Regions from separate parts of the Massilimicrobiota sp. SW1139 genome, predicted to be linked through region 1. Evidence: a T-box and tRNA genes for the amino acid it is inferred to sense, from the RefSeq annotation. Region 1 holds a T-box; the other holds one or more tRNA genes.

Region 1 (12,643 bases):
CTAAACAGTCAGGACGTGTTGCAATCGCAATGCCAACAACATCTTTCATATCAACAAATGGTTCAAATCTTTCTTTGAGTTGAGCGACAGTACCATATGTATTGCTGTTGGCTTGAAAGTATGCAATAAACTGACAATCAGGCCATTTTTGACGCATTATCGAAGAAATATCGTGAAATTGTTTTTGTAAAGAATCTTGGACATTTCCAGCAAAGTCGCCTGAGCCAGAATCTGAGCAGAAAATACAGCCTCCATACCCGCATGTTCCATCTCGGTTAGGACAGGTAAAACCTGCATTTAAAGATACTTTCGCAACTTTATGATGATATTTATTTTTTAAAAAATAGTTATATGTATGATAGCGTTTGTTATCTAATGTATAAGGAAATTGATTCATAGCATCACCCGCTAAGATTATAACATAAAGGAGAATAGAATGTTAGAGTTAAAAAATATTTATAAGCAATATGAAACAACCCCAATTCTCAATCATATTTCTATTTGTTTTCCAGACACAGGAATGATTGGAATTCAAGGAAAAAGTGGTTGTGGAAAAAGTACACTTTTGTATATTATGGGATTATTGGATGAAGATTATGAGGGAGATATTCTTTTTAATCATGAAAAAATTGAAGATAAAGAAAAGTTTATATGCGAACATATGTCTTTTATGATGCAAAATAAAGATTTTATTTCTTCTTTAACCATTAAAGAAAATATTATTTTGCCTTGCCATATCAGTCATCTTCATTATAGTTCGTCATTGCTTCAAAAAGTTGTGAAACGACTTGGTATACAAGATTTGTTGTCCCGCTATCCTTCGCAATTATCTGGTGGTCAAATGAAAAGAGCATCTCTTGCGAAGGCGTTATTAAAGCAGTCCGATATTATTTTATGTGATGAACCGACTGGGGCTTTATATCATCATCAGGCTCAAGACGTTATGAAATATTTAAAAATGATTTCTCAAGATGCTTTGGTTATTATTGTTTCGCATGATCCACAGTTGTTACAGACATATTGCGATAGTGTATTGACATTAGAAGATGGTCAATTAAAAGGACATATGAAGCAATCTCAAAAGCCAAAAGAAATATCTTTAAAGAAACACCAGCATCATACTTTATGGTTTTATCCTATCAGACAAATAGTCTATCAAAGAAACAAACTCATGTTTCTTTTTTTATTTCAATGGATAGTGATTGTAGCGTTCTTTTTGATTGTAACAGCTATTTTTGGAGCGTTTGAAGCAACGTCTCAAAGTGAGCAACAAGCTGTTTTAAAAAATATCATAAATGTTGAAAACAAAGATGGGATGCCATTTGAAACAATGCTTTCTCATGAAGATATTGCTTATATAGATTATGGTTATCAATTAGAACAATATCAGCTTTGGCAGTCCCAACAGGAAATCGAAGATACTGCCTTATATTTTTTACCAGTGCAAAACACACATGTTCGTTTATTGAAAGGACGTTTTCCACAGGAAGCTCATGAAATTGTTGTCAGTCAGTCATTTGATCAAAAATATCATCAGCAGTCCATTGTTTTAACATATCAACAAAAAAGTATATCTTTAACAGTTGTGGGCGTTCTTCAAAAAGATTTTTTCAGTCAAAATGAAATTTATCTCAATCATACATTGAAACAAGAAATGCCAGAATTGATGAATAATCGTGAATTGATTGTAGAAAGTCAATTCAATAAAAATGAAAGTTTATATCAGACATTATCTAAAGACTATATTGTTTATAGTGAAATTCAAGAAAGAGTATCAAGTTATCAATCTTTATTGTCTTTAGCTCAAATAGTAGCAATGATTTTCATTGGAATGAGTTTGTTGATATCACTGATATTAATTGGAATTGTAGAATCCATTATTTATTTTGAAAGAAAACATGATATTGCATATTTATTATCACTAGGTATTTCATCTTTCAGACTGTTTATATTATCTCTTTTTGAGGCGATGCAATTGGGGTTGATTATTGCTGGTGGAGGTTGTTTGCTGGCGATGGTTATATATGAATATATCAATCATGTTGTGAATATTTCGCAATATGTTTCTTTTTCATTATTGTTAAAGCCTATCTTTTATTCACGCTATGATTTATATGTGATTATTTTTATGATTTATCTTGTGATGAGTGTTTTATCTGTTTTGCATCCTGTTAGAAAAATGATGAAAATGACGAAGATTGATGTTTTAAGGGAGGAATAATATGCTTGAAGTTCAACATATTTCAAAAAGATATCTCTATCAAAAAGTCTTGGATGACATATGTATGTGTTTTCCAACTTCAGGCATTGTTGCGATTGTGGGTCCTAGCGGTTGTGGAAAAACAACCTTATTACATATTCTAGGAGGTATTGATACTGATTTTCAAGGTGATATTTTATGGAAAAACAAGAGTGTTAAGCATCATTTGACACGTTATCGACGCCATCATGTCAGTTTTATCTTTCAACAGTTTCATCTGATTATGTGGCTATCTGTAAAACAAAATATAAGTTTACCACGTTTTTTTCATAAACAGGAAAAAGCATCATTATCACTGGCTTTAGAAACATTAAAAAATCAGTCTTTGCGTTCACTTTCACTTGGACAAAGACAGCGTCTGGCATATTTAAGAAGTCACTATCACCGTAGTGATATTCTTTTATGTGATGAACCTACAGGATCACTTGATCCCCAATATGCACAAGCTGTGATGGAATTATTAAAAGAAGAATCTCAACATCGTTTAGTTATTTTGGTATCTCATGATGAAAAGCTGGTAAGCCAATATAGTGATGAAGTTTATAAAATGCAGGACGGACAGATTATTGAGCATATATGCTTTCATGAAACAGAAAAAATTGAACGTTTTCCAACTGTACAAAAGAAGTATTTCTTATGCCATATGCGCCTTGCGTTTGCATCATTATGTTCACATAAGGCACGTTCATTTCAATTGATGATAGGTTTACTATTATCATTATTAAGCATTGTTTTAGCATTAACACTCACTCGTCATCTTGAACAGCAGTTTCATCAATATATTTACTCACTTGTTCCTGCATCAGGAATCAGTTTTCAATCACGTTATCAACAATCTCTGTCTTTAGATTTATTAGATCAGATAAAAAATCAACCTGGAATTATGAAAAGTGAGATGTTTTTAGATGATTATGAATGTTTAGGAATTGGTTTTCAATCTGAAAGATATGAACAATCTCAGACTTTATTTATTGGAGATGATACTTCTCCTTATACATATCTGTCATTAAAATACGGAAATTATCCACAGGCACATCATGAAATTTTATTATCTCTTTCAACTGCTAGACATCTTTGTGGACAGCAGGATGTCGCTTCTTTGATCGGGCAGAATGTTTATGCCTGGTATCAACATGATTGGGAAGTGAAAGGTATTTGTTATAAAATTGTTGGTATTACGAATCAAACTACCGCTCTAGATACACTCTATCAGATGGATCATGCTTACATTTATTTATTGAAAGATATTTATCAATATGAGCTTGAACAGGTGTCATCACATTTAGGAATTGTTTATGTACATCCTGACTATCATAGAGATCATGTTATGAAACAGTTGAAAAAACAATTTCCAGATTATGAATTTTTAGCGATAGGAGAATCGACAACTCAAAATGTATCACAAGTTTTAAATCAAGCGAATATCACCTTGCTGGTTTTTTCTCTTTTGGCTATTTTATCTTCTTTATTTTTGATTGGTGAAGTTATGTTTTTAAATGTGATACAAAAGAAAAAAGATTTAGCTATCATGAAATGTTTTGGAGCCAGTTCTTTAGATATTATTAAAATTGTGCTTTATGAGTCTTTACAAATTCTTATATTAACACAGTCTATATGCATGATTTTGTATTATCAATTGATTCATATGATGAATATCTTTTTACAGAATATGTTTGAAAGTGAATTGTTTTCTATACAGGTAGATATAAATATTATTGCTTTTGTTTTTATTGTTAGTGACTTACTTGTTTTGATAAGTCAGTTACCACCATTGTTGTATATTTTAAAAATGAACACTGTTCAGGCATTAAAAGAGTAAAGAAAAACTTGTTTTTATATAAAAAGTTAGTTATAATAGTACCGTTAATACGATGAAGAGGACAAGTAGATAAAGAATTTGTATCAGAGAGGAAAACGATGGCTGAAAGTTTTCTTACAATGCATTTATTGAATTCACCTTGGAGTGCGACTAATCATCGCCGCGAAGCAGCGTTATTGCAGTAAAGGTGCATAACATTTGTTATGAATTAGGATGGTACCGCGATACAATCGTTCCTATGTGGAACGATTTTTTTATTTGAAGGAGGATATTATGGACGAATTATTAAAGATTAAAGAAGAAGCTTTATTGAAGATTCATGATTGTTCATCATTAAAAGATTTAAATGATTTAAGGGTTTTCTATCTAGGGAAAAAAGGCCCAATGCAATCTGCAATGAAGTCAATGAAAGATATGTCTAAAGAACAACGTGCGTCTTTTGGGCAAGTATCAAATAAGGTTAAACAAGAGATAACACAAGCTATTGAAGAAAAAAGAAAAGTATTAGAAGAAGCTGAAATGCTTAAGAAAATTCAAAATGAAAAAATTGATATTAGTTTACCTGGTAGTCAATTGCCACTTGGAACAATTCATCCTTTAACAATGATTAGAGAAGAATTAGAAGATTTATTTATTGGAATGGGATATAGTATCGCAGAAGGTCCTGAAGTTGAAAGCGATCATTTTAATTTCGAGCTTATGAATTTACCAAAGGATCATCCTGCAAGAGATATGCAAGATACTTTCTATATTGATGAAAATACTTTATTAAGAACACATACATCACCAGTTCAGGCACATGTTATGTTAGCGGCTAATGGAAGAGGACCAATCAAAGTTATTTGTCCAGGAAAAACATATCGCCGTGATGATGATGATGCAACACATTCGCATCAGTTCAGTCAATGTGAAGGATTGGTTATTGATAAAAATATTACCATGGCTGACTTAAAAGGAACATTGGAATTATTTGCGAAAAAGATGTTTGGTGAAAAACGTGAAATTCGTTTAAGACCTTCATATTTCCCATTTACAGAACCAAGTGTTGAAGTTGATATTTCATGCTATAACTGTAATGGAAAAGGATGTTCAATGTGTAAAAATACAGGTTGGATTGAAATTTTAGGTGCTGGTATGGTGAATCCTAAAGTTTTAGAAATGTGTGGATTTGATAGCCAGGTTTATCAGGGATTTGCATTTGGTATTGGATTAGAACGTGTGGCTATGTTGAAATATGGTATTGATAATATTAGAGATTTTTATAGTGGTGATTTAAGATTCTTAAATCAATTTGTAAGAAAGGATTAGACATATGGAAGCAAGTTTAAAATTATTAAATCAATATGTAAAAGTTGATGATTTTTCAGCTCAGGAAATTGCTGATCAATTGACATCTATAGGTCATGAAGTTGAAGGAATGCATGTCTTTGCAAGAGGTGATAAACTTGTTGTTGGATATGTAAAAGAAAAGGTTCCTCATCCTGATAGTGACCATTTAAATATTTGTCAAGTAGAAGTAGGAAATGGAGTCACTCAACAGATTGTTTGTGGAGCTCCTAATGTTGCTGCTGGGCAAAAAGTGATTGTGGCTTTACCAGGATGTGATTTAGGTGATGGGTTTAAAATTAAAGAAGCCAAAATACGTGGTATAGAATCAAATGGTATGATTTGTTCTATTGCTGAACTTGGAATTGATCAAAGATTATTACGTGAACAAGATAAAGCAGGAATTCATGTTTTAGATGCTGATGCTCCAGTTGGTGAAGAGGCTTTAAAATATATGGGGTATGATGATACTGTTTTAGACATTGGTTTAACACCAAATCGTGCTGATTGTATGGCAATGATTGCTTTGGCTTATGAAGTAGGAGCATTGTTAAAAAGAGATGTTCATGTTCCAGAAATGAAAACTTTAAATGAATTAGAAAGCGATATTGAAATTGATGTACAAACAGATTTATGTCCATGTTTTGGGGCTAAACTAGTCAAAGGTGTTCAAACTAAGGAATCACCAGAATGGCTAAGAACATTTTTAATGGCAAGTGGTATTAAGCCAATTAATAATATTGTAGATATTTCTAACTTTGTTATGTTAGAAACAGGACAACCTATTCATATGTATGATTATGATAAGTTAAAAGAAAAACGTTTTGTTATTAAGACTGGATTCCATCAAAAAGCAACATTATTAGATGGTAAAGAATATGAAATCTTACCTGAAGATATTATTGTTTCTACTGATCAGGGAATTGGATGTGTTGCTGGTGTTATGGGTGGTGATGACACAAAGATTGATGAAAATACAGTGAATATTGTCATTGAAGCTGCAACATTCCATGGAGCTACATTAAGAAATACAGCACGTCGTTTAAATTTATTAACAGATGCTTCTCAACACTATATCAAAGGAGCTATTGATACAGCAAATACACCTCGTGTTCTAAATCGTTGTGCTGCTTTACTTGAAGAATTGGCTGATGCTAAAGAAATTTATCAAACAGTCATGACTGATTATGAAATGGCAGAAAAAGTGATTACATTGACAACATCACGTGTCAATGGATTATTAGGAACAACAATTTCAACTGAAGATATTGAAGATATATTAACAAGATTACATTTTACATATACATTAGATAATGAAACATTTACTGTTCATGTTCCATCATATCGTAATGATATGTCAATGGATGCGGATGTCATTGAAGAAATTGCTAGAATGTATGGTTATGATCATATTCCATCTACATTACCATTAATGGAAATGACAAAAGGGGCTTTAACACCTGTTCAAAGTCATACAAAAGCAATAAGACATTTATTAACAGATTTAGGATTACATGAAGTTATAACATATACGTTGACTTCACCATCTATGGTAGATGATTTTAATCTTTTCCATAAAGATGATCATATTGCTTTAATGTTGCCAATCGGTGAAGAAAGAAGTGTAACAAGAAAATCATTAATTCCATCTTTATTACAGGCAATTAATTATAATACAGCTCATTCTCAAAAAGATGTTATGATTTATGAAATTTCTAATACTTATTCTCAAGGTCATGAAATTCAAAATTTAGCTATTGCATGCACAGGTATGTATCATGATGTGACATGGCAACAAATTCAACAAAAAGCTGATTTCTATTTGGTTAAAGGATTTGTGGAAACAATTTTAAAGAAATTAGGAATTAAAGAATCACGTTATACATTAAAACGTGTTGAAGAAGATAATCAACACTTCCATCCTGGAAGAAGTGGATATTTAATGATGGGTAATGACATTGTTGGTGTTATTGGTGAAATTCATCCTCGCCTTGCGAAAAAATATGATGTCAAAGATGTCTATGTTGCAGAATTAAATCTATCTGTTTTATTAAATTTAAAGAAACCAGCAATTAAATTTACAGATATTCCACAATATCCTTCAGTAACAAGAGATATTGCTTTGGTTATGGATCAAGATATTCCTGTTAATGATGTTGTACGCTCTATTTGTAAAGCAGGTCAACGTTTCATTGTTGATACAAAGATTTTTGATATTTATGAAGGAGAACGTATTGAAAGTGGTAAAAAGTCTGTTGCTATTGCGTTAACATTCCAGGATGCTTCAAAAACATTGGATGATGCAACAATTAATGCAACTATGGAACAAATTTTAAATGCTGTTTCTAAAGAATATGGAGCACATTTAAGAGTTTAAATTCAATACTTTGAGTTCTCTTTATGCGGTTTATATTGTTATTTGAAGAATGGATTGAAAACGAACTGATGAAGGCTTACTTTAGAAGTTAAAAGTTTTCAAGCTACCATGATTGATTATAAATGGAGATGATTTTGTTCATCTCCTTATTTATTATATAATGATATGATTTTATGAATGTGTATAAAATAAAAAGTTATAATACAAGATGCTCATCATCTTAGCATTATAACTTCTTTTATTTATCCCATATCAATAAAATTCTTTGTTTTGATTCTTTTATAAACTTGAAATGCTGTAGAGGAAATCAAAATAGCTAAAGCTAGTGAAAGACTGGTTCCTAAAGTGGATAAAAAGCTTTTCATAAAAAGGTCATTCATCCCTTGTACAGCATACAGCATTGTATAGTAAATACCACTACCAGGAACTAATGGAAAGCAACCGATAACAATAAAAATGGTAGCAGGGGCTTTGAAAAACCTAGCAAAACATTCAGCAAGCAATGATACGCAAAGCATTGCAATAAAACTTTGTAGGAAAATATTGTTGAGTGAAGCAGTTGCTAAATAAATAAACCATCCTAGCGCACCAATAAGAGATCCTGTTAAAGAAAATCGAATATTTTTCTGTATTCTAAATATAAAAGTAAAACCAAAGCAGCCTATAAAAGCTGATAAACATTGTATAAACCCTTCCATTTTAAACTCCTTGTAAAACCATCATCATAATCCCTACACCAATAGCAATGCTGGCAGCTATTAAAATAGCTTCAATCATACGAGATAATCCAGAAACAAAGTCACCGCCAATAATATCCCTTAGACTATTTGTAATAGCAATACCAGGAACAAGAATCATTAAAGTTCCTGTAATCACTGCCTGCTGATTGGTAATGAAATTTATTTTTTGTGCAATAATAGCAATACTGGCTAAAACCATACTTGCTAGAATTGTACGAACGATTCCATTAACATCAAGCTTTTCTAAAAGATATATAAAATAGTATAAAATAAACCCGATAAAAGCAGAAACAATCATTTCGTTAATATGTCCACCAAAAAATGCACAGAACATGGCTGCGGATACAATATAGCCAATAAGTATGAGACGATAATTCAATCTTTCGGATTCAATTATCTCAATTTGATTTTTGATTTCATCTAGAGATAATTCTTGATTACTGATTTGTCTGACTAAGCAATTGAGTTCATATAAATGATCCAGATGAGTACGATTACTACGTGATCGCCTGGATGATTGATAGGGTGTTCCATCATGCAAAGTTAATGATAAAGTAAAATATGATGGGATTGCGAAAACTTCAATATCAGTAAAGCCAAATCCTTCACACATTCTTTTTAAAGATTCTTCTACACGGTATATTTCTGCACCATGCTTTAATAACAATTGTCCAATTTTATTGATTTGTTGTAAAATGTCTAAATCGTTCATTTTTTTCACCCCACAGATAATTGTTATATCATAAACCTCATGATTGAATCAATGGAATATGTGAAAATTCTTCTTGAATAAGTGCTTGTGGGTGAGAAGATAAAAGTGAAAGTAAACGTGTTGCTTTCAGTTCTATTTCTAAAGCAGGGTGATGATATTTTGGCAGGTTAGTAATTAAAGAATAAGGACATGTTTTTTTAATAGTAGATAAATATTGTCTTCCCTTTTGATTCATAGCTAAGACTCTTAAATAATCGACATGCATGGCATTATGAATATCATTTTTTGTGTTCTTCATTAAAATATGAATAAGCATACGCGAAATACGTGGACGTGTATAACGTTTAGAGGATAACTGATTGATGAATTCTTCCATTGATGAACAAGATTGGATATGTTTATATAATAAATTTTCTAAACCTTCATCGACCATATGATAGCTTTTTAGTTCCTGTAAACTGGATGTACAAATTTGATATTGTAAATATGGAAAAAAATCTTCAAGTTGAAAAAGATCACAATGATGATAAAGATTGGCATGAGGTAGGGAATGAGAAAAATCTTGCTTATTTCTTATAGCATTTCTGATAGCTGATGCACTGGCAATGGTTTGAAGATTTAATCCATGATAAGCATTTGTTCTTGGAAAACAATGAGGAGTTATAGGATATTGATGGAAAATAATTTCTTTGACATAACTGAGTCCTAATAAATCATTGGGTGTTTTAATTTCTTTATTCATAATGTATTGAAGTGCCTGATTGCAGGCATCAGCATAGCGTAATCCTTTTTTCATAGCTTTTTGAACATATTCATTATAGATATCTTGATGCTGAAAAATGGCTTGAGCAATATCAACAAAAGTTGAAATACGGCCATCTTCACTACCAAAACATATATCAGTGACTCCTATAGTTGCTAATAAATCTATAGCTCCTTTTGCGAAATAGTCTGCACTCTGGCAAGTATAAACAAAAGGTAATTCAATCACTAAATCTACACCAAATTCGATTGCTAACTGACTGCGTTTCCATTTATCAATAATAGCTGGTTCACCTCTTTGTACAAATGATGATGACATAATCGCAATTGTATAATCAAATTGTGCCAGAGACTTTGCTTTTTGGATATGATAAATGTGTCCATTATGAAAAGGATTATATTCAACAATTAATCCTAATATTCTCATGGCTTTCACCTCCAAGGGATAGTTTAACATAGTTTAGGAAATAAACATAGTTTTACTTGAAAAGAGTGGAAATATTCAATGAAATATTTAAATTTAGATTGACATATTTCTTACTTTTATATATAATGGGCTATGCGATGTAAAGGGTGATTTTTTTGAAATGGAATTTACAATGGATTATTAAACAAAAAGATGGTTGTTTTCATTTTGATGAAAAATTAAGTTTTCCATCAGAAATGTTCCATAATTTATCCCAAATTAATGGTTTAAAGGATGTTCATGTTCAAGGACAGGGACGTTTAGACACAAAAAATCATCAATTATACGTTGATTTCCAAATAGATGGAGAATTGATTTTACCATGTGCCATATCATTGGAAGATGTGGATTATCCTTTCCATATTGAATCAAATGTTATTTTTGCTTTTTATAAACCACAAGATGATGAAGAGGTTATAGAAGTTAAGAAAAACATTGTTGATTTAACACCTGTCATTTTCCAGGAGATTATGCTGGAAGTTCCAATGAGAGTTGTTAAGGAAGGTGCTTCTTTAAAGACTCAAGGTCATGGCTGGAAAGTATTAAGTGAAGAGGATGAAAAACATGATGAGGATTATATTGATCCTCGTTTAGCGAAGCTTAAAGATTATTTTAAGGATAAGGAATAAGGAGGTGTACCTATGGCAGTACCACAAAGAAGAGTTTCAAAAACAAGAAGAAACAAAAGAAGAACACATGACAAGTTAACAGTACCAAGTGTCGTTGTTTGCCCAGAATGTGGAGAATATAAATTATCTCATAGAGTATGCAAACATTGCGGAACTTACAACGGACAAAAAGTGTTATAAAAACTGCCCCTTATTTCAAGGGCTTTTTTTATGAATAAATGAAAATAAGAGAATAGCGATTTAGCTGTTCTCTTATTTTTTGAAAATTATTTTCGTTGATGAATAAAATTTTGAGGTAACAGTTCATAAAAAATAGCTGAATGCATTTCTCCTTGAGGATCTTTCCAATAATTATATTGGATATCATATTTTTGAAAACCTATTTTTTCATAAACATGTTGCGCACGAAGATTATTCAAATCTGTACTTAAAACTATTTTGGGTACACCTTTTTGAAAGAGTTCATGAATGAATAATGTGAGTATGGTATGACCTAAACCTTGATTTTGCATATTTATTTCACATATTTTAATGCCAATTTCAACTGCGTCATGACAAGGAAAAAAGCACATCTCCCCAATGTGGCAATCTTTATATTCGATAATAAGACGATGCTTATGATTTTTGATTTCTTCTTGGAGCTGATGCTTAACTTTTTGTACGGTTGTATTGATACCTTTTGGAAATCCAGCATGAGCCATTATTTTTCTGTCATTCCACCATTTTGTAAGAATGGTTGCATCATTTTCTTTTGCATCACGAATGAGTATATTTTTATAAAGAATTTTCATTATTATCTTTTTCTTCTACGATTTTTTCTTGTCGCTTGAAATCCTTCTTCTCTTTCTCTATAATTTAAAAAACTTCCTAGATCATAAACAACATAATCTTTCTTTAATAGTTTTTTACAGGCTTTTTCACTGAGTGCCTTGTTAATGGCATATAAATAATATTTCATGTTTTTATTAGGATATGATTCTTCAAATCTATCTAATAAACGAAAAGGAAAACATTCTGCATCAGCAATATGTAATTCATCATAGTCTTTTAATTCATCTAAACATATAATTGTGATTTTATCAGGATTTTTTTCATATTGACGAAATCCTTCATTAATATCTATTTTCTTAATTTCTACTTTTTTTCCAAAACCAAACATTTTATTTCCTCCAATACTTATCTATAATATCACTATTTCTTTATTTTTTCTATTGCTTTTCTATATTTTATATGTTATTATTACAAAGCAAAATCAATTGGCCTGTTGGAGAAACGGTTAACTCACATGCCTTTCACGCATGCATTCACGGGTTCGAATCCCGTACAGGTCACCATATAGGGGCGTGGTTCAATGGTAGAGCATCGGTCTCCAAAACCGTGGACGCGGGTTCGATTCCTGCCGCCCCTGCCATCAGTAAGTTAGAGCGATTGATCGCTCTTTTTTCTTATCCAAATATATTATTTACAACAAAAGTCATCTCATTGAGATAAATAGTAATTGGGTGGCTTTTTGTTCAATGAAATCTATATATGATTAATGTAAAAAAATATT
Region 2 (12,643 bases), on a different contig from region 1:
ATCTTAGCCAATAAATCAATTCCCTTATTAAGAGTTTCTATTATACTTGTATTATCAGGATCATCATCATAACCATATAACATCAATACTTCCTGCTGTAATTTATTCATTAAATTTTTAGCTGGAAATCCTAAGATATTGGCCTCTAAATAATGTGGAGGCAATTCATAACGATCACTTAAAACTTTTTTGAATTTTTCAAACTCATCATATGAAGGCAAATAACCAAAAAGAATTAAAAAACACACTTCTTCAAATAAATATCTTTTCTCTTTTCTTTGACCATTTATAATGTCTTCAACATTAATACCACGATAATAAAGACTTCCATAATCATCTGTTTTTTCTCCATCTTGGATTTTATATCCAACAACATCAGAAATTTTAGTTAATCCAACCAATACTCCTGTACCATCTTCATTACGTAAACCTTTTTTCACAGAATAAGTTTGATAAAGTTCATTATCTATATGATTTTCAACTAAGGACTTTTCAAAAAAATCTTGGATTTGATCATTCATAGATTCTCACCCCTTTTTCTATATTAAGTCCATTATATCACTATTTTGTATAATTGTATACAATAAATAACTATTTAAATCCATCCAAAATATTGACAGGCATATTCAATACCATTTTCATAACTTGCTTTTGTAATAAAACTTGCTTTATCTTTCAATTCTTGACAGGCATTTCCCATTGCAATTGATGTCCATTCTGGTTTAAACATAATCAAATCATTATAATCATCCCCAAAAACAACGACATCTTCAGCTTGACCATGCACATACTCTAACATTTTGAAAATTCCTTCATCTTTAGCATCATGCTGATATGTTAAATATTCTTTCATAAAACGAATATGTCCAATTGAATCAAGAAGTGTTAATTCATGTTCATGTTTTTCATCCACAGCAATATAAATTTTATAATAATCTTGAATACCCTGATAAGTTAATGATGAATCAAAGAAATATCTAGTTGGTTCTTTTCTATATCCAACCTGTTGAATAAATAATTCATCATTCATAATAACATCAATACTATCATTAGGTGAAATAAGAAGTCCAAATCCTTTTTGATGAGCTTCCTGACATAACGCAATAGCTTTTTGACGATCCAAAGGTTTATTTTCAATAAGCTGATCATTAATTGTAATAGCAGCGCCTCCATTACTTACAATATGGTGAAATCCTGCTTCATTCGCAAATTCTTTTGTTTTATAATAAGCTCTTCCTGTCGCAATACATACAAAATGACCATTGTCCTGTAATTTTTTGATTGTTGTTTTTGCACTAGGTATCAATTCACCTGTTTGCTTATTTGTAAGTGTTCCATCTATATCAAAGAAAAAATATTTTTTATTCATAACCATCACCTTCCTAGAGTTTATTATATCAAATCCTCACTTTTATGAAAATACTGATAAATAAAACTCATATGAATGGGTGAAAGAATAACGCCAGCTATACCAAAAAAATGAATATGCAGAACCATAGATACCAATAATAAAAAAGCAGGAATTTTCATCTCTTTATTCATGATATGAGGTTCAAGAAAACTACGTATCATATTAATAATCAAATATAAGCAAAATAAATAAACTGCCTTCATATATGCCCCTTGAAATAAATATAAAACCATCATAGGAATTAAAATAATTCCAATTCCAATAAATGGCAAACTGTCCAGCAAACAAATTGTAAAAGCATAAAGTAACGGTGAATCAATCTTTAAAATAAGAAAAGCAATCAATAAAATTAAAAATGTTACAAACATTAAAATAATCTGACATTTCATGTAAATCCATAAACTTTTTAAGACTCTATTTTTAAACTGTACAAGTTGAAAACATGTCTTTTTTTGTAAGAGTCGTAAAAAACAATCTTTCATATCTTCATAATCTAAAACAAGAAAAAATGTAGAAATCACAAATATGAAGAAAGATAAAAGAAATGAAGGAATAGATTTAATAAAAGATGATGCAAAGGATATGAAGTCAAGCATATTCTGATTAATCCAGTTTTGAAAGATGATTACAAAATCTTGAGATACAAAAGAAAAAATATTTTCTAAAAGTTTTGTTATTTTATATATAAAGGGTAAAAAAATAGAATCATAATACACAGGCAATTGTTGAAAAAAGTGGACACATAAACAAAATAAAGCTGTTATTAATATGCCCAAAAGGAATGCTAAAGCAAGATAAATAAATAATAGCAAAGAAATACCTATAGCACTTTTTTGTAATGGAATATACTGTTGAATACGATCAATCAATGGCTTTAAAACAAAAAAACAGAGAATAGCTAATATAAATGGAAAAAGTAAAGAAAACATATATTTTAAAATAATGATATATATTAATAAACCAAACCCAATGATAAGGTATTGTTTTTTATCCATAGACTCACCTATTCATTTATATGTTTATAAATAAAAATAAGTCCATTCAGGACTTATTTATACAATTCATGACAACAATCGACATTTTTCTTATTGAAAACATGTTAAAGTTAATCATGGTGATTAAAAATGCATATATATGATTCAACGAATAATCAATATCAATTTCCAATTTTAGATCCAGATTTTTCCTATCAGCATATTGATTATCAAAAAAATCTATATCCTTTCTTTAAACAGTTACATATTCCTTCTACTGTACGCTTTTTAACAGGAATATATATTGAATATCAAATTGTACCATATCATATTGAAGAATATCCTCAACTTTATTTTCATATCTCAAAACATTTAGCAACAAAAATGAGTGAATTCTTTGATTTCGGTGATGCTCACCTCTATTATGAAAGATCGAACTTCTTCTTTTTAGTTATGTTTAATACAAATGAAGAACTGATTGAAATTGCTTTTATTCAATTTCATTCATATTTGAAAAACAAAACATTTGAATACTTACATCATACATGTTCATTTCAAATCAAATGTGGTGCTTATGTATCAACCATTAATATTCATCCTTATAAGCTCTTTGATTTGGCCAAAGAACAATGTCAACAAATTTTATCTAAAGATAAAACACACATTTCAGTTTATAATTTAAAATTATTACGTTAATGACATTCAAAGTGTTGATATAAAAGGACAATTGCTTTTTTTAAAATCAATAATACAAAAATACTGCTCAAACATATTGGAATAATGAAAATTAATGATTTTGAGAAAAGTGAATAAATCTCAAAGAAATCATGCATTATCATCAATATGAGATAAAAAACAACTGTAATCGTACTCGTAACAATGACTCTTATACGATTCCATGGCAAACATACAACAAAAACGACCAGAAAACTGATAAAACCAGCAACTAAATAATAATATGTAGATAACATTTTAGCATCAAAATGGAATTCTTTTCCAATCCAGGTAATGGCCAGCATATAAATGATCATAGTCAGGGCACAAGGCAAAGCTGTCGAAATGACATGTTTCAAAAAACCTTGTGATGATAAAGACGATGAACGTTCCAGAGTCAACAAGAAACTAGGTAAACCGATTGCTAAACCACTAATTAAACTTAACTGTAATGGTGTAAATGGATAACTCATTCTTAAAACCGCAAAAATCAAGGCTAATACTGTTGAATAAATTGTTTTGGTTAAATAAAGTGAGCTGACTCTTTCAATATCTGCAATAATAGCTCTCCCCTCTTTCACAATATCAACCATAGATGCGAAAGAAGAATCTAATAAAACAATATGTGCAGCCTGTTTAGCAGCATCACTTCCCGCGGCCATAGCGATACCACAATCAGCATCTTTAAGTGCCAGAACATCATTTACTCCATCTCCAACCATTCCAACAACATGCTCATTTACCTGTAGTGCTTTAATAATACGCTGTTTCTGTTCTGGTTTAACACGACCAAAAACATGATAATGTGCAACAATATTTTCTAATTCCATATCATCTTCAGGTAATGTTGAAGCATCAATATAGAGATGACCATTCTTTAATCCAGCTAATTGAGCAACACGAGATACAGTTGCTGGATTATCTCCTGATAATATCCGTATATCCACACTTGCATTTTCAAAGAAATGTAATGTTTCTTTAGCTTCAGGACGAATACAATCATAAATAATAATAAGTGCGATTGGCTTAACTTGACCAATCCTTGATTCTTGTTCATTAATCAAATCTGTTTTTCCTAACAAAAGAACACGAAATCCCTTTTGGGCGTATTCATCAGCCTGATTTAAAACAACATGATCTGATGGTAATAAAAATTCTGGTGCTCCTAAGACATAGTTACCATTTCCTTGAATACTTAAGGCACGCATCTTTCTTTGAGATGAAAAAGGAATACGTTTATTCACAATAACGTTGTCTTGTTTAAAGAAATAGTCTTGCAATGCTAATTGCGTTGCATTGACATCATCAAACTCATGAGCCATCACACCCATAATATATTCTATTTCCTTTAAACGATATGCCTCAACAGGTATCACTTCTTCAACTTTGAGTTCACCTGTTGTAATGGTTCCTGTTTTATCTAAGCATAAGACATCTACCCTTGCTAAAGCTTCAATAGCTTCCATTTCTTGAATCAAGGCCTTTTTACGCGCCAATTTTCCAACACCAATGATAAATGATAAACTTGTTAATAAAACCAAACCTTCAGGAATCATTCCAACGACACCAGCTACAGTTTTGACAATGGCACTGGCTAAATCATTTGGAAAGGCACTACGTTGTGAAAAAAACAATACGATACCAACTGGAATAATCACAACACTTAAAACTTTAATCACTTTTTCAATAGAATCTTTCATTTCAGAAGAAGCTTTATTTTTATTTTTCGCTTTATGAACAAGCTTAGTGGAATAATTATCATTCCCTACACGAATAACCTTCGCATAAGCACTTCCGGCAACTACAAAACTACCTGAAAGTAACTCATCATCTTTATACTTCTTAACAGGTTCAGATTCACCAGTTAACATAGCTTCATTAACTTCCATTCCCTGCGAACTTAAAACGATACAGTCACTTCCTATTTGATTACCCATTTCTAAAAAAACAATATCATCTAAAACCAATTCTTCCGTAGGAATAATGATTTCTTCTTGATTTCTTATAACTTTTACTTTCTTAACTGTCACAACAGTTAACTGATCAATAATTTTCTTAACCTTAAACTCCTGATAAATACCAATAAAAGCATTAATAAAGATGACAACCATAAAGGTTAAATTGGTCCAACGACCAGTAGAAATAATAATGGCTGCTAAAAAAACATTTAAACAGTTGAAATAAGTCAAAGTATGTTCTAAAACAATTTGTTTTTTTGTTTTTGAAATATTATCATGTGATATATTAATAAGCCCTCGTTGCTTACGTTCATCTACCTGTTGATATGTTAACCCCATATATTTCATATCATCCATCAAATCACCTACTTTTATATCAATATATAACATTGTTATGAAATATATATGAATATCATAAAAATATCATAACACAAATTATAATATAAAAAAATAAAAAAACCTCATAAAGAGGTTGCATACATCTTGGTGGACCCTGAAGGACTCGAACCTTCGACCGATCGGTTATGAGCCGATAGCTCTAACCAACTGAGCTAAGGGTCCAAGTAAAATAAAAAGTGGTATTCACCACTATTAAACTTAATGGTAGCGGGGAAGGGATTCGAACCCCCGACCCACCGGGTATGAACCGATTGCTCTAGCCAACTGAGCTACCCCGCCATGTAGTGAATCGTTTTTGATAAAAATGGTGGTTCCGGCCGGAATCGAACCAGCGACACGAGGATTTTCAGTCCTCTGCTCTACCGACTGAGCTACGGAACCAAAACAAATGGCGGTCTGGACGGGGCTCGAACCCGCGACCTCCGCCGTGACAGGGCGGCATTCTAACCAACTGAACTACCAGACCATTTGGTTGCGGGAGAAGGATTTGAACCAACGACCTTCGGGTTATGAGCCCGACGAGCTACCAGACTGCTCCATCCCGCGATATGAAATTTAATAAATGGCGGAGGTTGAGGGATTCGAACCCCCGCGGGACTTTCATCCCCTGTCGGTTTTCAAGACCGATCCCTTCAGCCGGACTTGGGTAAACCTCCGCAACATAATGGTGGAGCTTAGCGGGATCGAACCGCTGACCTCCTGCGTGCAAAGCAGGCGCTCTCCCAGCTGAGCTAAAGCCCCATTACAATGGTCGGGAAGACAGGATTCGAACCTGCGACCCCCTGGTCCCAAACCAGGTGCACTACCAAGCTGTGCTACTTCCCGTTCGTATATTTGATTGGCGCGCTAGGCAGGAATCGAACCCACAACCTCTTGATCCGTAGTCAAGCACTCTATCCAGTTGAGCTACTAGCGCCTCTTAACAGTGCCATTCAATAATATCACATTTCTTATTCAATTGCAACACTTTTTTTCATTTTTTTCAAAATCTTTTTTTGAATGGTGCCCAGGGCCGGAGTCGAACCGGCACGGATTTTAAGGTCCGCAGGATTTTAAGTCCTGTGCGTCTACCAATTTCGCCACCTGGGCAGTTGGAGGTTCCAGCCGGACTCGAACCGACGATGACAGAGTTGCAGTCTGTAGCCTTACCAACTTGGCTATGGAACCAACTTCCTTAACTCGTTGCTCACCTAGTATATAATATTTTCCACATTTATGCAATACCTTTTTTCGTTTTTTTTACAAATGATTGCTCTCATTTGACTCCATATTTTAATTTTACTTCTTAAATTCAAAGCTTTTTTATTCTCTAAAATATATATTTTTTTTAAAAAAAGAGTATCTTTATCTTTTCATTGATAAATCTACTCTCTTAATTTTTGATGACTTATTTTTCTAACTTTTCTCTACGCTTAGATGATTGACAAAACATTTCCTTTAAAGATTTTTCATCCCCTGAAGCAATAGCTTGTTTTAACAAATCAAATTGCTTTTCAAAACGCTCCATAGAAACCAATAAATAATCACGATTATGAAAGAAAAGTTCTGCCCATAAATCTGCATTGATATTAGCAATTCTCGTTAAATCACGAAATGAATCTCCAATATATTTACCTGTTTCATATTTTTCATCATCACTATTCATCAATGCGACAGCTAATGTGTGTGGTAATTGTGATGTATAGGAAATAATTTCATCATGATCATAAGGACTCATGATTTTCACACTCTTAAAACCTAGTTGTCCTACAAATTGACGCATCCATTCAATTTTATCTATCTGATTATGTTCATGCTGAATAACTATATAATTTGCATTTTGAAAAACTTCCTGACTGGCATACAAATAGCCTTTTTTTTCACGACCAGCCATAGGATGACCACTAATATATTCGACATCCTGATCTATTCTTGATAAAGCCTGATTTAAAAAATATGATTTAATACCAACAACGTCTGTAACAATACTTCCTTTTTTAAAAGTATGTTCAGAAATAAAATCTAAAACTTTTGATGGATACAAACAAATAATCGTTAAATCACTCTGTGAAATAATCTGATGTCCATCAAGATACCCTTCAATAATACATCCTTCAGCTTTCGCCATTTCTAAAGTCTGCTGATCGCAATCCACTCCATAAACATCATATCCTTTTCCTTTTAAAGCTTTAACAAAACTACCACCAATAACACCTAATCCTACAACTGTAATAATCATAAATAAAATCCTTTAAAAAGAAAGGACTAATGTCCTTTTTTTCCTTTCGCTAACATTTTTAGCTTATAATCTAATAATTTTTGAGTTAAATCAACATAATACAAATGAGGGTATTCTAAACGGAAAATTTCATCCCATAATAATTGTTTTTGCTGATTAGAATATGCTCTAATTTCATCTAAAGAATAATATGGATAAACATTTTTTCCATTTTCAAACACAAGTGTCTGCAATGGTTGAATTTCATATGTTCCAGCATAAAGTGTTTTATGTTTCCATGCATCTAATTGATGATAAATTGTAAGATCTTGATTTTCATCTAAAACTTCATCATGGAAAGCAATAATATCAGCAATGGCTTTATGAGTTTCTTTTTCAATTAAACGATAAACTTTTTTAAATCCTGGATTTGTAATTTTTTCAGTATTTTCAGATATTTTAATTTTAGGAATAATTTCTCCATCTTTTTCAATAGCAGCAAGTTTATATACACCACCAAAAACTGGTGAAGATTTAGAGACTATCATATTTTCACCTACACCAAATGAATCTATCTGAGCGCCTTGTTCCAACACTGAACGAATTAAATACTCATCCAATGAATTAGAAACTGTAATTTTACAGTCATGCAATCCTGCAACATCTAACATCATTCTGGCTTTTTTAGTTAAATAAGCAATATCTCCACTGTCTAAACGAATTCCTTTTAATCTTTTCCCCATTGGTGCTAAAACCTCTTCAGCAACGCGTATAGCGTGAGGAACACCACTTTTTAAAGTATCATAAGTATCAACAAGTAAAACGCAATTATCAGGATAAATTTGAGCATAAGCTTTAAATGCTTCATATTCCGAATCAAAAGACTGTACAAATGAATGTGCCATTGTTCCTAATACAGGTATTCCAAAATCTTTTCCAGCAGATACAGTCGCACTTCCAGCCACTCCGCCAATATAAGCAGCTCGCGCCCCATAATGAGCACCATCATATCCTTGAGCACGACGTGCTCCAAATTCCATCACAGCACGCCCTTTTGCTTCCTGTACAATACGTCTAGCCTTTGTTGCAATTAAAGATTGATGATTAATTGTCACTAATAAAAATGTTTCTATCAACTGTGCTTCAATAAGTTTAGCTTTCACTGTAATTAATGGTTCATATGGAAAGACTGGTGTCCCTTCTCTTACTGAAAAGATAGTTCCTGTAAAATGAAAATCTTTGAGATACGCAAAGAAATCTTCATCAAAGACATTTAATGATCTTAAATATTCAATATCCCCATCAGTAAAATGCATATTTTCAATTGCTTCAATTAACTGCTGTAAACCCGCAAAAATAACAAAACCACCCTGATCAGGATTTTTACGATAAAACATATCAAAATAAACAATTTCATCTTGTTTTCCTAATTTAAAATAATTATAAGCCATTGTTAATTCATAAAAATCCATGATCAAAGTGATATTTCTTTCACAACCAACATAGTTTTTTCCCATTATTTAGCCCCCTATCATTGTCATTATCATATACTAATTTTCCTAAAAAATAAAGATTTATTCTTCAATAAACAAAAAAAGCAGTCACTTTTATTGTAACTACTTTTGATCAATATAAAATACTAAGATTCATTTTTAGCTTCTTCATAAGCCTTAGCAACGGCTTCTTTTAAAGCTTGAGAAGATTTGGTAGCTCCAGAAATGGTATCAACATCATAATGATTCTTTTTCTTCATGTTGTCAATCATTTGTTCTAAAGCCACACCTCCAATAGATGGTGTTTCATTATGCTCTTTAATCACAATATCCTGAATTTTATCATCTTTTAATGTTGTTTCAACCTCAAACTCTCCGCCATATCCCATAGCAGTTGTTGTATAAGTCCCATCTTTATATTGTGATTTTTCTTCTACTTGTTTTTCTTGAGCACATCCACATAACATCATAGCTACAAATAGGATGATTATTTTCTTCATTTTTCAAACCTCCTATTTATAGTTTTTGCTCAAATGAAAATCTTATGCATTTTTTTAAAAATATAAATCATAAGTTTCTCTTTGGAATGGCTGTGGCATTGGTGGAACCTTTTGGTAAACAATTGGCACCAAGAGTTCTTGTTGAGGATGAATCAACAAATCATCATTAAGCTGATTCATAACCTGAATCCATGCCACTTCACTATTTAATGTTTTCGCAATACGATAAACATTATCACCTTTGTGTACCGTATATAAAACAATTTCTCCAACACGAGGATTTATGACTCTTTCATCATCATACATATATGGATTATACATGATTATCACTCCCAAAATAAACTATGCTTTTTTGAAAAAGATATCTAGGCAAAATCCATCATTTCATCATTATTTTGTCGCAAGTTTATTTAAAGCATCCTTCGCTGCCTGCTGTTCAGCTCTTTTTTTGCTTGTTCCTTTCCCAACACCTAGACACATATCATCCATCATGACAGCTACTTTAAATTCTGGAGCATTAGACGGACCAGATGTTTCTAACAATTCATATGTGACAGTACGACGCTGATCGGCTTGAATTAATTCCTGCAAAGTTGTTTTATAATCAGTAATATCATCATAATCTAAATCGTTGATATGTTTGAATATAGTTTGTTGTAATATCTTTAAAACTTCATCGTGACCACAATCTAAATATAATGCACCTATAAATGATTCAAAAATATTGGCAAGAACACTTTCACGTTCTCTACCACCACTTTTCTCTTCACCAACACCTAAGTATAGCAATTCTCCTAAACCTAATTCTCTAGAGAAACGTGCTAATGACTCTTCACGTACGAGTTTACTACGTAAAGTTGTCAATGTTCCTTCTGGAACATCAGGAAAAAGATTAAATAAAAACTCTGAAACATAAAGCTGTAAAACAGCATCTCCCATAAATTCTAAACGTTCATAGTCTTTTTTTACATAATGCGATTCATTAGCATATGAAGCATGTGTAAATGCTTCTTTATAAATGGCAATGTTATGAAATGGTATATTTTCTTTCTGTAAAAAATCTAATATTTTCATTTTTGACTTAATCCTTCCTTCATTTGACTTACAACATCCATTTTCACCATCTGATAAGCTAAATCCATAGCATTACAAAATGCTTTAGCATCACTGGCTCCATGTGCCTTTACAACTGCTTTTTCAAATCCCATCATTAAAGCACCACCAACAGATTTGTAATCAAATTTTTCTTTCAAACTATAAAGTGAAGATTTGGCTAATAATGCCCCTATTTTTCCTTTTAGTGAAGACATCATGCTTTCTTTGATCATTTTCATTAATGTTGAAGCAACCCCTTCACAAGTTTTTAAAGCAATATTACCACTAAAACCATCAGTGACTACAACATCATAATCACCACTTAAAATATCTCGACCCTCAACATTTCCTACAAAGCGCAAACGGTCACTTGCCTGTAAAAGCTGATATGCCTGCTGATGCGCTTCATCACCTTTTTTAGATTCAGTTCCAATATTTAATAAGGCAACTTTAGGTTCTTGGATTCCTCTTATATTTTTAGCATAAATATTCCCCATAATCGCAAAATCATACAATTGTTCAGCTGTATTTTCAGCATTGGCTCCTACATCAAGCATAGCCATACCTTTGCCATTATATGTAGGCATCATAACCATCAGACAAGACTTTTCAACACCCTCAATACGTTTTAAAAAGAGCATAGCACTTGTATAAAAAGCACCAGTTGAACCACATGATACCACACCATCAACAACACCTTCTCGTGCCATCATGACAGCTTTTACCATACTTGATTCTTTTTTACGACGGACAGACATAATGCCATCGTCCATTTTCACAACATCTCTGGCATCTACAATATGAATATTTTCATATTTTGTTAATGTTTCTAATTCTTCTTTTTTTCCAGTGACATAAAGTTCTACATCATGATGATTTTTCATAAACATTTCACAAGCTTCTACAACGATAGAACTTCCTAAATCACCACTCATAGCATCTATTGATAACTTATACATAATTCTTTCACTCCTCGTTTGTATAGTATAACATATTTAATCAACATATTCATTATTCACCTGTAATTTCTCTTGAATCTTACATACAATTCCCTGATATTCATGATTTTGTATATAATCATGTATAATTTCATCGGCATCTTTTCTTGCGATTGATAAAATAGGAAAATCTTTCATTATATCAGCAACTAAAAAAGTTGGTAAACCACTTTGTCGTTGGCCTAAAACTTCCCCAGGTCCTCTAAGTTTTAAATCATACAATGATATTTCAAATCCATCGTGACTCTTTTCTAAATATTTCAATCGTTCAATGGCTTCTTTTGACGATGATGAACTCATTAAATAACAATAAGCCTGCTCCTGTCCTCGCCCAATACGTCCACGCAATTGATGTAATTGACTCATTCCAAATCGCTCTGCATTATAAATAACCATCATATTTGCATTCTTAACATCTACTCCTACTTCTACAACTGTCGTAGATACTAAAATCTGAATTGTGTTATTCAAAAAGCCATTCATCACTTTTTCTTTTTCGTCTTCTTTCATCTGTCCATGTAATAATCCAACATTGTATTGAGTTTGAAAATACTTTTGCATAGCCTTAGCAATCTGTGAGGCACTCTTTGCTTCTAAATTTTCACTATCCTCCACTAACGGACATATCACATAGCATTGTCCTCCTTGAGCCAAATATGATTTTAAATGTTTTAATATCGGCTTCATCGAAGACGAGTGAATATATTGTGTTGTCACTGGCAAGCGCCCTTGAGGCATTGTTTTGATTGTCGATACATCCATATCACCATACATAGAAATAGCTAGCGTACGTGGTATAGGTGTTGCACTCATAATTAAAAAATCAACCTGCTGACCTTTATTTTTTAAAGCCTTACGTTGCATAACACCAAAACGATGCTGTTCATCAGTGATCACAAATCCC

The links. The T-box of region 1 lies ahead of pheS (phenylalanine--tRNA ligase subunit alpha). A T-box ahead of a tRNA ligase gene usually reads a tRNA of that ligase, here a tRNA-Phe.
Region 2: it encodes a tRNA-Phe, which carries the amino acid that the T-box ahead of pheS (phenylalanine--tRNA ligase subunit alpha) is inferred to sense. The anticodon was not compared.

What each region holds. Positions count from the first base shown of each region.
Region 1 covers NZ_SJOR01000016.1:4,798-17,440, forward strand. Annotated here, with positions in the region: gene mnmL (tRNA modification radical SAM protein MnmL/YtqA) at 1-397, opposite strand, end outside; gene E0K96_RS08900 (ABC transporter ATP-binding protein/permease) at 437-2,221, shown strand; gene E0K96_RS08905 (ABC transporter ATP-binding protein/permease) at 2,223-4,079, shown strand; T-box leader at 4,123-4,320, shown strand; gene pheS (phenylalanine--tRNA ligase subunit alpha) at 4,353-5,387, shown strand; gene pheT (phenylalanine--tRNA ligase subunit beta) at 5,392-7,782, shown strand; gene E0K96_RS08920 (threonine/serine exporter family protein) at 8,025-8,480, opposite strand; gene E0K96_RS08925 (threonine/serine exporter family protein) at 8,482-9,234, opposite strand; gene E0K96_RS08930 (nucleotidyltransferase) at 9,272-10,423, opposite strand; gene E0K96_RS08935 (YceD family protein) at 10,570-11,091, shown strand; gene rpmF (50S ribosomal protein L32) at 11,104-11,271, shown strand; gene E0K96_RS08945 (GNAT family N-acetyltransferase) at 11,358-11,882, opposite strand; gene E0K96_RS08950 (hypothetical protein) at 11,885-12,250, opposite strand; tRNA gene E0K96_RS08955 (tRNA-Glu) at 12,350-12,425, shown strand; tRNA gene E0K96_RS08960 (tRNA-Trp) at 12,429-12,502, shown strand.
Region 2 covers NZ_SJOR01000007.1:84,589-97,231, reverse strand. Annotated here, with positions in the region: gene E0K96_RS05925 (citrate synthase) at 1-521, opposite strand, end outside; gene E0K96_RS05920 (HAD-IIB family hydrolase) at 596-1,369, opposite strand; gene E0K96_RS05915 (AI-2E family transporter) at 1,393-2,406, opposite strand; gene E0K96_RS05910 (hypothetical protein) at 2,536-3,081, shown strand; gene E0K96_RS05905 (HAD-IC family P-type ATPase) at 3,078-5,414, opposite strand; tRNA gene E0K96_RS05900 (tRNA-Ile) at 5,542-5,618, opposite strand; tRNA gene E0K96_RS05895 (tRNA-Met) at 5,659-5,735, opposite strand; tRNA gene E0K96_RS05890 (tRNA-Phe) at 5,762-5,837, opposite strand; tRNA gene E0K96_RS05885 (tRNA-Asp) at 5,846-5,922, opposite strand; tRNA gene E0K96_RS05880 (tRNA-Met) at 5,926-6,002, opposite strand; tRNA gene E0K96_RS05875 (tRNA-Ser) at 6,020-6,112, opposite strand; tRNA gene E0K96_RS05870 (tRNA-Ala) at 6,122-6,197, opposite strand; tRNA gene E0K96_RS05865 (tRNA-Pro) at 6,205-6,281, opposite strand; tRNA gene E0K96_RS05860 (tRNA-Arg) at 6,296-6,372, opposite strand; tRNA gene E0K96_RS05855 (tRNA-Leu) at 6,457-6,545, opposite strand; tRNA gene E0K96_RS05850 (tRNA-Cys) at 6,549-6,623, opposite strand; gene E0K96_RS05845 (prephenate dehydrogenase) at 6,844-7,674, opposite strand; gene E0K96_RS05840 (nicotinate phosphoribosyltransferase) at 7,701-9,170, opposite strand; gene E0K96_RS05835 (FMN-binding protein) at 9,293-9,646, opposite strand; gene E0K96_RS05830 (LysM peptidoglycan-binding domain-containing protein) at 9,701-9,967, opposite strand; gene rnc (ribonuclease III) at 10,037-10,720, opposite strand; gene plsX (phosphate acyltransferase PlsX) at 10,717-11,700, opposite strand; gene recG (ATP-dependent DNA helicase RecG) at 11,737-12,643, opposite strand, start outside.